3 regions of the Allobosea sp. 05L423 genome follow, and region 1 is predicted to be linked to each of the others. Evidence: riboswitches for the same ligand, from Rfam matches in the RefSeq annotation. Region 1 holds a riboswitch; each other region holds the start of a gene.
What was found. A riboswitch is a leader RNA that binds a small molecule or an ion and turns the genes downstream of it on or off. The one in region 1 is predicted to bind thiamine pyrophosphate.

Region 1 (4,123 bases):
ATCGCTCATCCAGCGTCGCAACCGCATCGATCAGCTCGACCGCGAAGCTGCCAGGGCCATGGCAGCGCTCGGCCGCGATTTCGCCCGCAATGCCATAGGCCGTCAGCGCGGCTCCGGCCGCGATCACCGGGTCTGGTTCGACCGCAAGACAGGCTGCGGCCAGCGCGCTCGAAGCGCAGCCGAGCCCGGTCACGCGGCTCATCAGCGGATGCCCGAAGGCAACAGAGAGCTTTCCGGAAGGCCCGTCGATCATGTCGACAGCCCCTGTCGTCGCGCGCGTGACCCCGGAGGACTGTTCAAGCAGTCCGGCCAACGCCGCCATCTCGACCGCATTGCCGCGCACGACGACGCCCGGTAGCCGCAACACCTCCCCGGCCAGCTTCAACCGGAGTGGCGACAGCTCGACGAAGACAGGGTCGAGCACGAGCGGGATGCCGCCGTCCCGCGCCGCAGCAAGGAGCTTCGGGATGGCGCGCTCGCCCTCCGGACTGATCGTCCCGAGATTGATCAGGATCGCGCCGGCACCGGCTGCAACAGCCGCAACCTCCTCGGGATGACCAGCCATCGAGGGCACGGCTCCGAAGGCGAGCAGCATGTTGGCGGTGACGTTCTGCGCCACCGTATTGGTCAGGCAATGGACGCGCGGGCGGCGCTCGGCCACCCGCGCGAGGATCGACGCGACCTGGGCCGCGTCGAGGCTGTCGTTCATACCGCTCATTCGGCCGCAGGTAGATAGATGCTGCCGCCCTTGTCGAGGAATTCCTTCGACTTGGCGGCCATGCCTTCGTCGGCCAAAGCCTCCAGTGCCTTGCGTTCGTTTTCACCCATCGCCTGCACCTCGGCGCGCAGATCCTGCGTGATCTTCATCGAGCAGAATTTCGGCCCGCACATCGAGCAGAAATGGGCGACCTTGTGGGCGTCCTTCGGCAGGGTCTCGTCATGGAACTCGCGCGCCGTGTCGGGGTCGAGCGCGAGGTTGAACTGGTCCTCCCAGCGGAAGTCGAAACGGGCACGGGAGACCGCGTCGTCCCGGATCTTCGCCGCCGGATGGCCCTTGGCGAGGTCGGCGGCATGGGCCGCGATCCGATAGGTGATGACGCCGGTCTTGACGTCGTCGCGGTTCGGCAGCCCGAGATGCTCCTTCGGCGTGACGTAGCAGAGCATGGCGCAGCCATACCAGCCGATCATCGCAGCCCCGATGCCGGAGGTGATGTGGTCATAGCCCGGCGCGATGTCGGTGGTCAGCGGTCCGAGCGTGTAGAACGGCGCCTCGCCGCATTCGCGCAGCTGCTTGTCCATGTTCTCCTTGATCTTGTGCATCGGCACATGGCCGGGGCCCTCGATCATCACCTGGCAGCCCTTGTCCCAGGCGACCTTGGTCAGCTCGCCGAGCGTCTCGAGTTCTGCGAACTGAGCCCGGTCGTTGGCGTCGGCGATCGAGCCGGGGCGCAGGCCGTCGCCGAGCGAGAACGAGACGTCATATTTGCGCATGATCTCGCAGATCTCGTCGAAGCGCTCGTAGAGGAAGCTCTCGCGGTGATGCGCCAGGCACCAGCGCGCCATGATCGAGCCGCCGCGCGAGACGATGCCGGTGACGCGGTTGGCGGTCAGCGGGACGTAAGGAAGCCGCACGCCGGCATGGATGGTGAAATAGTCGACGCCCTGCTCGGCCTGCTCGATCAGCGTGTCCTTGAACACCTCCCAATCGAGCTTGATCGGATCGCCGCCGACCTTCTCCAACGCCTGATAGATCGGCACGGTGCCGATCGGCACCGGCGAATTGCGCAGGATCCAGGAGCGGATGTTGTGGATGTTGCGGCCGGTGGAGAGGTCCATCACCGTGTCGGCGCCCCAGCGGATCGCCCAGACCAGCTTCTCGACCTCCTCGGCCGCGCCGGAGGTGACGGCGGAGTTGCCGATATTGGCGTTGATCTTGACCAGGAAGTTGCGGCCGATCGCCATCGGCTCCAGCTCGGGGTGGTTGATGTTGGCCGGGATGATCGCGCGCCCGCGGGCGATCTCGTCGCGGACGAATTCGGGCGTCACGAATTCCGGCACGCTGGCACCGAAGCTCTCGCCATCGGCATGCCGCTCCCGCGCGCCTTCCAGCATGGCGGCACGACCGAGATTCTCGCGATGGGCGACATAGATCATCTCGGGCGTGATGATGCCCGCCTTCGCGAACTCGTACTGCGTCGTCATCTGGCCCGGCTTCGCCTCGAGGATCGGGCGCTGCGCCGGGCAGGCGGGCACGAGCTGCGCTTCGCTGATATGGCCGTTGTCGGCAGCGGTGACGGCCCGGCCGGGCACGGTCTGGAAGCCGCGGGCATCGAGCCAGGCCCGGCGCGGCTGCGTCAGCCCGGCGTTGAGGTCGATTTTCGCCTCGGTCTCGGTATAGGGGCCGGAGGGATCATAGATGCGCACCGGCGGCTCGGCATCGGTGGTCAGCACGACCTCGCGGAACGGCACGCGCATTTCGGGATGTTCGGGGGCTGCGACATAAATCTTGCGCGAGCCGATGATCGGGCCGGTCGTCACGCTTTGCGGCGCGGTTTTGACGCTGTTCTTCTGGGGTTTGATATGGGCATTCATGGGGATCTCCTCCTTGGTACAGGTCAGGAGATCCGGCGTCGAAGCGGTTCAGTCGCTGTCTGCGGGCAAGGCTTTGCGCCCTGCGATCGCGTTCCAGTCCCTCCGCCGGTATGACCCGGATCAGGTTCGACGGGTTCGGCTTCGGAAGCCATCTCAGCCCTTGCGGGCACCCCTCGGAACGGTACGGAGGTTAGGCGCAGCGAGGCCGCTTGGCAACGGGTGATGCGGCAGACGATCAGAAGGCGGGAATTCTTCAGGCGGAGCGGTCGACAAGGGCGCCCTGCCCGGCCGGGAGCATCGCCTTGCTCTGGTCGACGCTCTGCTGGAGCATGGTGACGAGGCTATGATCGGCCTGCGCGTTCTGTTTGATCATCTCGGCGGACAGCGCCTGCTGCGTCGAGGCGGCCTGCATCGTGACGATGCTGCGGGCAAGGGAGACGGCGTCGCTCATGCCGGCGACGCTAATGCGCCCGCCTTGCCAAATCCTGAACGGCCTCAGGGCCTGATGATCGACGGCACCGCACGCGGCATCGGCAGGTCGCGACCGGGCTGCGGCGGGCCAGCCTGTGCTCCGTCATCGCGCTGTTCACGCCTGTCGGCGCGCGGCGGCGCGGCCCGTTCGCCGGCCGGCGGCCGCACGGCCCCATCTGCCCGGGGCCTCACCGGCACGCCAGGAGCACGCTGTTTCACGGCGGGAGGAACATTCTGAGCCGATGCCGGAAACGGCGCGAAGTAACCCGCGAGCATCAGGCCTGCCATCGCCAGAGCGGACATCTTCATGGCTGCATCTCCCATCGGCTCTCCCTGCGGAAGAGGAACCGCCACGGGCGTGCGGGGGTTCCTCGCGCGCCGCAAAGAACGGGGCTGCCCATGGAGCAGCCCCGTGCGGGATCAGCGGTTCTGACCGGTCAGCAGCGGCGTGATGCGCCGCAGCGTCACGCGCCGATTCTCGCGCGCGGCGTCCTGGGTCTGAACCTTCAGATACTGCTCGCCATAGCCCTGGGTGGTCAGGTTTTCAGGCGGGATCTGGAAGTCGCGCGTCAGGATCTCGGCGACCGACTGGGCCCGGCGATCCGAGAGCGAGAGATTGTCGACATCGGAGCCGACGGCATCGGTATGCCCCTCGACGAGGAAGACCTCGTTCGGCGAGCTCTGCAGGGCCCGCCGGACCGAATCCGCGATCACGGCCAGACGCTGACCCTGGTCCGGCGAAACCTGCCAGGAACCGGTGTCGAAGTTGATCGTATCGATATCGACGCTGCGCATGCGGGCACGCAGATCCGGCGAGTAGCGGACCTCGTCGAGCGTGTAGCGGCGCGGGATCGCGGCGATCGGCGGCGCCATGATCGTCTCGTAGATCAGTGCCTCGTCGGCCTGGTCGGCATCGACGATATAGCGCTCGCGGGGGATCGGCAGCGGCGGCGGCGGCAGCACGACGACATCATCGGCGAAGCGCCCGGGACGGTCACGCAAGGTGTTGTCGATGATCACCACCTCACGGTCGTCGCGATCGATGCGGATACGGCGGATC
Region 2 (4,123 bases), on a different contig from region 1:
GCTCACCGCCGATGCGGATGGAGCCTTCTGTCGGCATGAGCAGGCCGGCGGCGAGCTTGAGCAGCGTGGTCTTACCGCAGCCGCTGCGGCCGAGCAGGCAATGAATTTCGCCGCGCGGGATGGCCCAGTCGACGCGATCGACGATGGCGGGGCCGGACGCGTCATAGCTATATCCGACCTGCTCGATCGCGACGAAGCCGGGCATGGCAGGGTCAATCGACATAGGGTGCGAACCCTTCCGCCACGGCCTCAGTGCTCTGCTCGATCTCGGTCAGGGTGACGAGATCGAGCAGGCTGAAGCGCCCGTCATGATGCCAGCCGGCTTCCGGCGCGGTCATGCGTCCGAGCGGGGCGACGCGGCTGACGCCGACCGCGCCTAGCCGCTCGGCGAGCAGGAACAGCCGCTCGGGCGCCACAGCGACACCCGCCGTCTGCAGGAAGCTGCGGTAGGGCGCGACGAGGGCGGGGACCTCATCGAGGCTGTCGACCGAGACCAGCTTGAGCATGCGGTTCAGGCCAGTCGGGCTCAGGGTTTCGGGCGCCTCGACATGGATCACGCTCCAGGAATCGCTGGGCTCGCCGAGGAGTTCGGCCCCACCGTCCATCGCGCGCATCTCCTGCGCGCCCCGCCATGCGGCGATCGACGCGGCTTCGCCTTGCGACAGGGCGCGGCGTGGATGGCGATGGACGAGGGCGCCGAGCTCCTGCGCGAGGTAGCGCGCGAATTCGGCGGGGGCGACCCGTCCGCCGCGCTCGACGAAGAGCAGCTGCGGCGAGTAGCAGCCCTGCTGCTCGTAGCGGGCGACGTCATGGGCCGCGAGCCGGGCGAGCGCCGGTGCCTTGCGGCTGTCGAGCGCTTCGCGGGCGATGACACCGAAACCGATCTTGTGGCCATGCGGCAGGAAGCGCGTGGTGACCGGCAGCTTGGCGCGCAGGGCCGCGAGCGTGTCGTTGCCGCCATAGGCCATGACGGTGTCGGCTTCGCGCAGGAAAACCGGTTCGGCCGCCGCTTCGCCGCCCTTCCACCAGACGATGGCGAGGCATTCGCCGAGTTCCGGGTCGATCTCCGCGAGGAGGCTGGCGAACCACCCCGCGGTCAACGGCTCGGCCGAGGCGAGCTTGCCCACGCTGCCCGCCTTGACCAGCAATCCGCAGATCAGGCTCCAGAGCGAGAGCGCCGGGACGTTGCCGGCCCAGACATGCAGCAGCAGTTCCGGGCCGTGGGCGCGCAGGTAGCCGCCCTTGGGCGTCGGCTGGAAACCGTCGAGCACGGCGGGATTGGCGAAATCCTCGGCCAGGAAGCGCAGGAGCTGCGGGCGCCGGAAGGTCTTGAGATAGCCGGTCAGGCCGAGGCGGACCGTCTCGCGATCATAGCCGGTGACGATCGGCAGGAGATGCTCGGCCTTGCGTCGGAGCGGGTGCCCGCGGTCGAGCAGACGCGCGACGGCGGCGTCGATCGCGGTGACGATGCGGGCGGTGTCCATCCGCTTCAGCCGGGCGCGTGCATTGCTGCGCACATGCTCGCAGAGAGCCGCGGCCTGTGCTCCGTCGAGCTCCGGCAGCGCGATAGTGACGCTTTCGCCCCAGGCACTGTGACTGACCTCGCGCCAGCGGAGCGCCTCGCGGTCCAGGCCGGGCAGATGGCCTGCGTGCTCGATCACGGCGGTCAGCCCCGCGCCGCCGCAAGGAACTCGGCCACCGCGACCGAGCAGCCCTTCGAGGCTTCGCCGTCGACGCGGCCGAACAGCTTGAAGCCACCCGGGACGATCTCGCCGGCGTCCTCGGTCAGGATCGCGGAAACGCAGTTGAAATGCGCGAGGTCGTGATGGACGATGACGCCCCGCTGGCCTTCCGGCAGGTCCGCCCCGGTCAGCGGATCGACGACGCGGCTGCGGATCCAGTGCGGGCCGGATTTGACCGAGGGGCAGGTCTCGTTTCCGTCATCGTAGAGCTGCGAACTCAGCTCGGTCATCCCGTACATGTTGATGCAGGCCGAGCGCGGCACGCCGAAGGCGGCTGCGAGCCCGTCATAGAACTCATCAGGGCCGAGCTCCCGTGACTGGCCCTTGAAGCCGCCGGTGTCGAGGATCAGGCTGCCCTCCGGCAGGGCGAAGCGCCGGCCGCTCGCGGCGAGCGCGTCCAGCACGGGCACGAAGGAATAGCTCGCGCCGAGAAGGGAATAGGGCTCACCGCTCGTCTCCGCCTGCTCCAGCGCCGACAGAAGGCCGTCCAGGTCGAGCCCGTCCGCATTGATGAAGACTTGCGAGTCCGGCGTGCCGCACTCGCGCCGGGCGAGCGAGAGGTAGGTGGCGAGCGAGGAGTTCGGCAGCTTCGTCTCGTCAGGGAAGAGGATGCCCATGCGGATGCGCTCGCGGCCACGCATGAAACGCGCGCGGAAGTTCACCAGCATCGAGCGCTTCCAGACGTCGAGCGTCGGGTGGTAGCTGCGGCCGCGCACGCCCTGCGTCGTGCCGCTCGTCATGAAGACATGGCTTGCCGCCTCCGGCGGGCTGCAGCTCAGCGTCAGATCCTTGAAGGCGGTGATCGGCACGGCGGGGATGTCGCGCCAGCGTCTCACCGAGAGCGGCGTGCGGCCGCGCTGCAGGGCAAAGCGCTTGTAGGGCTCGTTGTTGCGGAACTGATAGGTGAAGACTTTCAGCGCCATCGCCTCGAATTCGGCTTCCGTGGCATCGGGAAGCGAGATGAACGCGAGGAGCGCCTCGATGATCTCGGCTTGCGTCACTGCGGCTCACTCCGTTCGGACGCTCGCTGGCAAGCCGGGAGCGTCGATCGCAACAGGATCATGGGCGCAAGCTGGAATCAGGGCCTGTGACGGCCGCATGTCCCGCATCCCTACGCCGGTATGATCCGGATCAGGTTCGGAGGGTCACCGCGTTGCCGGGTTTGACGCCCGGCCGGCGGAATCTCAGCCTCCTAGCGAGGCCCCCCTGGGAACGGGTTTTAGGTGGGGCTTCGGGCCATGGCTTGTCAAGCATTGCCGGCGCAGGGCCCGCCGCTTTCGGCGAGAAGCCGGGACATGGCGCGCATGCTGAAGAAGAGGCTCGACGCGGGCCCTCAAAACCGTTTCTGTGCCGGCCATGAACGTTCCTGCGCCGCCACCCCGCATCGCCTCCTTTACCTGCGAAAAGAAGCCGGCCACGGGCTCGCGCGGGATGGTCGTCACCAATCATCCGCTCGCCTCGGCGGCGGGCGCGCAGATGCTGCTCGGCGGCGGCAATGCGATCGACGCCGCTGTCGCCTCGCTCTTCGCGCTGACCGTCGCCGAACCGATGATGGTCGGCATTCTCGGTGGCGGCCTGAGTCACATCCGCCTCGCGGATGGACGCCATGTCGTGATCGACAATCTCTCGACCGCGCCGGGCCATGCGACGCCCGACATGTATGACTGCCTGTCCGACGAGATCGGCAGGCAACGCGACACCCGCGACCGCGAGAACGTCGTTGGCGCCAAGGCGGTGGCGGTTCCCGGCGCGCTGAAAGGCTGGTGCGAGGCGCTCGCCCGTTTCGGCACGCTGCCGCTGGCCGAGGTGCTGCAACCGGCGATCGGGCTGGCGGAGCGCGGCTTCGTGGTGACGCCCTATCTGTCGAACTGCATCACCGACAACGCCAGCGATCTCGCCCGCGATCCCGGTCTTGCGGCGATGCTGCTGCCAGGTGGGAAGCCGCTTCAGCCGGGCATGCGGCTCGTCCAGGCCGACTATGCCGCGAGCCTGAAATTGATCGCGGCGGAGGGGCCGGAGGCGCTGTATGGCGGCAAGCTCGGGCGGGCGCTGACCGACTATATGGCGGCGAATGGCGGCCTGATCGATCAGGCCGACCTCGCGAACTACAAGATCGAATTGCGCGAGCCGATCCGGGGCTCTTATCGCGGCTACGAGATCATCGGCCCGCCGCCGCCCTCGTCCTCGGGCGTGCATATCACGCAGATGCTCAACATTCTCGAAGGCTACGATATCGGCTCGCTCGGCTTCGGCTCGACCGATGCCGTGCATCTGCTGGCCGAGGCGCTGAAGATCGCCTTCGCCGACCGCGCCGTGGCGACGGCCGATCCGGCCTTCGTCAAGGTCCCCGTCGCGAGGCTGATCGACAAGGCCTATGCCGA
Region 3 (4,123 bases), on a different contig from region 1:
GCCCTCGGCGATGGCGAGCTTCCAGTAGTCGTTGACGACGAGCACACAGCCGGCCGCCGCGCAGAGCGTCCTCGCCCGGGCGATTTCGCGTGCGACCTCGGCCTCGGGGCGGTCCTTGACGCGCAACTGCACCAGCTTGACGCCGAGCGGCAGCATCCGCTCCAGCCAATCGGCGCTGTCGAAGATGGGGTAGAACGGATCGAGCTTCATGCGGGACGAGTCTTTCAGGCCAGGAAGGCTTTGCCCATGACGGGGGTGGAGGGAGCGGCCATGTCGCGCGCCTCGATCGGCTGCGCGGCGAAGGCCTGGCGGCCGGCGCGGATGGCGAGCGCGAAGGCCTCCGCCATCGCCGCGGGGTCGCCCGCCTTGGCGACGGCGGTATTGAGCAGGATGCCGTCATAGCCCATCTCCATCGCCTGTGCGGCATGGGAAGGCAGGCCGATACCGGCATCGACGACGAGCGGAATGTCAGGGAAATGCTGACGCATGCTGCGCAGGCCATAGGGGTTGTTGAGCCCCCTGCCCGAGCCGATCGGTGCGCCCCAGGGCATCAGCACCTCGCAGCCGGCATCGAGCAGCCGCCCGCCGACGACGAGATCCTCCGTGGTGTAGGGAAAGACCTTGAAGCCGTCATCGGCGAGGATGCGGGCGGCCTCGACCAACGCGATCACATCCGGCTGCAGCGTGTCGTCCTCGCCGATCACCTCGAGCTTGATCCAGTCGGTGCCGAAGACCTCGCGCGCCATCTGTGCGGTGGTCACCGCTTCCTTGACGGTGTGACAGCCCGCCGTGTTCGGCAGAACCTTGACGCCGAGCTCGCGGATCAGCGCCCAGAACGCCTGCCCGGCGCCGCCGGCCGATTCCCGCCGCAGCGAGACGGTGACGACCTCGGCGCCCGAGCGCTTCACCGCCTCGGCCAGGATCGCGGGAGACGGATACTGCGCTGTACCGAGGAAAAGCGGATTCTGCGGCTCGAAACCATAGAAGGACGCCATCTCAGCCTCCCTGCATCGGCGCGACGACCTCGATGCGGTCGCCATCGTTCAAAGGCATCTCGGCCCGCTTGCGCGCCGGCACGAACTCGCCGTTCACCGCCGTCGCGACGATGCGGCCGCCATAGCCGAGCTCGGCCAGCGCCTCCGCCAGCGTCTTCGCGGCGATTTCCTGCGGCGCGCCGTTAAGCAGCAAGGTCATGCAGCATCTCCGGTCTGGATTGCGGATTGGACACGGCTTCCGCCGCCATCCACGCCATCGCGGGGCTGAGCAGGAAACCGTGGCGGTAGAGTCCGTTGACGTGGATCACCCGCCCGCGGCGTGTCAGCCGCGGCAGGTTGTCGGGAAAGGCCGGGCGGGCATCGGTACCGATCTCGACCACCTCCGCCTCGCCGAAGGCTGGATGCAGCGCATAGGCCGCGCCGAGCAGCTCCAGCATGGCGCGGGCCGAGATGCGGCTGCGCTCCCCGCTCTCGATCATCGTCGCACCGACCATGAAGAGCCCGTCGGCACGCGGCACGATGTAAAGCGGGATACGCGGGTGCAGCAGACGAACCGGCCGCGACAGGCTGATATCGTCGCTCCGGAGCAGCAGCATCTCACCCTTGACGCCGCGCAGTTCCGGCAGGACATCGCGCGCAGCCAGCCCGCGGCAGTCGAGGACGATATCGGCATCGAGATCGGCCGGTTCGACCGCACTGTCGAAATGGATGACGGCGCCGTTCGCGACCAGCCGCTCGCCCAGAGCGGCGATCGCCTGTCGGGGATCGAGATGCGCCTCCCCAGAGAAGAACAGACCGCGCGAGAATCGCCCGGCGAGATCGGTCTCCAGCCCGGCGATGGCCTCGCCGTCGATATCCTCGAAATGGCTGGTTCGCTGGCCGAAGCGGCGCAGCTCCGACCGATCCCGGCTTGGCGCGACGACGAGCGTGCCCTTGCGGACGACGCCGCCGGCATGACGCTCCCACCAGTCGGCTGCCTGCTGCCCTAGCCGGATCACCGGCTCCTCGGCGCTCTCGCCCTCGCACCAGGGCGCGAGCATGCCGCCAGCATACCAGGAGCAGGCCTCGGCCCCGACGCGCGGGCCGCGTTCATGCACGGTGACGTCAGCGCCGCGCGCCAGCAGTTCGGTGGCGCAGGCGAGACCGACGACGCCGGCGCCGACCACCGCGACTGTCAGGCCTGACTGAGGACGTTCTGCCGTCATGCTTTCCCTGCTCCCGGGAAGGCAGCGGCCTGAGGCGCGAGCAACTTGTCTGCGAGCCGAAGACCGTTCCCTTCGCCGGCATTACCCGGATCAGGTGCGATGGGTTGGCGCAAGCCACGCCTCTCAGCCTTTCGGCACCCCAACGGACAACAGCAATTTAGTGGCAGCGCCGCCGGGGAGCAAGCCAGGCCGGCGCAGGGCTCCGTTGCGGCGGCCTCTTACCTCTCGAGCACTCCCTTCACACGGGAGTGGTCGAGCGCCGCGTTCGCGCGAATACACAGGTCGTACGAAGGAAGTTATCGGCGAGGCTTGTCAAAGGCCTCTGCAATCAGGCATAGAGCCTCTCGCCGGAGACGTGGCCGAGAGGCTGAAGGCACTCGTTTGCTAAATGAGCATACCCCACAAGGGTATCGAGGGTTCGAATCCCTCCGTCTCCGCCACTTCTATCTGCACTAAGCAGATGATTTAATTGAGAAATAGGGGACCGGAAGTTGCGGATACCCCAACACTCGCTCTCGCTCGCAAGTCACGTGGGTGGCGCGAGGCGCGATCATTCATTGAGCAATGCGCTCCGGTTCGCGCCATAAGCAGACTCTGGCTGCCGCCCCGAACCAGACATTCACAGGTTTGCCTTCGTGGTCTGGTGGCGCCCCAAGTGAGACATTCGCCACGAGGCGCCTGACAAGCGGGGGCGGCCGCTTGCCGACGTCTGAGATGTCCGCTTACGGGCGATTCACTTCGGCAACGTCCCGCTTCCGGGCCTGGCCAATCATGCCAAAGGCGGTTGAATTCCAGACGCATTGGCGAAGCAGAAGTAGATCTGTTGCCGCAGCGGGCGAGCGTCGGCGAGCTGCGGATTGCTTCGACCAGCGGCTGTCGCCGGAGATGCAGCGTCGTGACCCGCGCCTTGGCGCGAACGTCGATCGACTTGTATGTCCGGCCGAAAATCCCATACTAGGCTATAATATTTAGTATTCGAGCGTGTGTCCTCGCGGGAAGAGTATCATGCGAGCGCGGAGTATCCTGGGTTCCTCACCGGTTGCTTCGGCCGCAGACACACCGTGCGAAACGGGGACCGCCGGCATTCCCCAAGCTGAAAGCGTCAGGGCTCAGCTTGGTCGCATCCTGAAAAGCCCGGATTTCGATGCGACGGAGCGGTCGCGGAAATTTCTGGACTATGTTGTCGAGGAGGCTATCGCGGGCCGCGCCGACCGCATTAAGGCGTATGCGATCGCGGTCGAGGTCTTCGGGCGGGATGCCTTGTTCGACGCGCACTCCGACCCGGTCGTCCGCATTGAGGCTGGGCATCTTCGGCGCGCGTTGAAACTCTTCTATGTCACCGCCGGGGTTTCGGATGAGATCGTCATATCGATCCCGAAAGGCAGCTATGTCCCCAAATTCGACGTGCGGCCATCGTCGACGGGCCCCGTCCCGGTGGTCAGGCGGGGTCGTTGGCCGCGCGCGCTCCCCGTCGGGATCGCGTGCCTGGTGGCACTTGCAACCCTGTCCTGGCTGGCGGTGAACCGGGCCAGCATGGATCGCCTGGAGGCTCCGGCCCTGCCCCGATTGCTGGTGAGACCTTTCGACGACCTGACTAATGCGGGTAACTCCCAAGCTATCGCGCGCGGCTTGACGCAAGAGGTCATCGAGCAGATCGCCAAGTTCAAGGACATCGTGACGGTGGTAGGCGACCCGCGCGATTATGCCGGCGCGTCCTCGGCCCGGTCCTCGGCCTCCGATCCGCGCTATGTCCTCGCGGGCGACATCAACGTCACCGACAACGAGTTCCGGCTTCGCGCCCGTGTCCTCAACCGTGTCGATAACTCGGTGATCTGGGCAAACAGCTACACCGGCGATCTGCAGGCCTCGAAGCTCATCGCGACCGTGACCGACATCGCCCGGCAGGTCGCAACGCCGCTCGGG

Region 2: linked by a shared signal. The riboswitch ahead of AC1DNE_RS14285 (LuxE/PaaK family acyltransferase) and the one ahead of thiC (phosphomethylpyrimidine synthase ThiC) in region 1 are both predicted to bind thiamine pyrophosphate.
Region 3: linked by a shared signal. The riboswitch ahead of thiO (glycine oxidase ThiO) and the one ahead of thiC (phosphomethylpyrimidine synthase ThiC) in region 1 are both predicted to bind thiamine pyrophosphate.

The regions. Positions count from the first base shown of each region.
Region 1 is NZ_JBFTOA010000018.1:94,080-98,202, forward strand. It holds gene AC1DNE_RS25430 (hydroxyethylthiazole kinase) at 1-709, opposite strand, end outside; gene thiC (phosphomethylpyrimidine synthase ThiC) at 715-2,592, opposite strand; TPP riboswitch at 2,672-2,776, opposite strand; gene AC1DNE_RS25440 (hypothetical protein) at 2,846-3,043, opposite strand; gene AC1DNE_RS25445 (hypothetical protein) at 3,088-3,372, opposite strand; gene AC1DNE_RS25450 (OmpA family protein) at 3,484-4,123, opposite strand, start outside.
Region 2 is NZ_JBFTOA010000005.1:846-4,968, reverse strand. It holds gene AC1DNE_RS14295 (ABC transporter ATP-binding protein) at 1-223, opposite strand, end outside; gene AC1DNE_RS14290 (acyl-CoA reductase) at 213-1,661, opposite strand; gene AC1DNE_RS14285 (LuxE/PaaK family acyltransferase) at 1,667-2,743, opposite strand; TPP riboswitch at 2,833-2,960, opposite strand; gene AC1DNE_RS14280 (cephalosporin acylase I) at 3,099-4,123, shown strand, end outside.
Region 3 is NZ_JBFTOA010000003.1:602,411-606,533, reverse strand. It holds gene AC1DNE_RS11085 (thiamine phosphate synthase) at 1-210, opposite strand, end outside; gene AC1DNE_RS11080 (thiazole synthase) at 225-995, opposite strand; gene thiS (sulfur carrier protein ThiS) at 997-1,194, opposite strand; gene thiO (glycine oxidase ThiO) at 1,178-2,173, opposite strand; TPP riboswitch at 2,251-2,352, opposite strand; tRNA gene AC1DNE_RS11065 (tRNA-Ser) at 2,550-2,640, shown strand; gene AC1DNE_RS11060 (hypothetical protein) at 3,206-4,123, shown strand, end outside.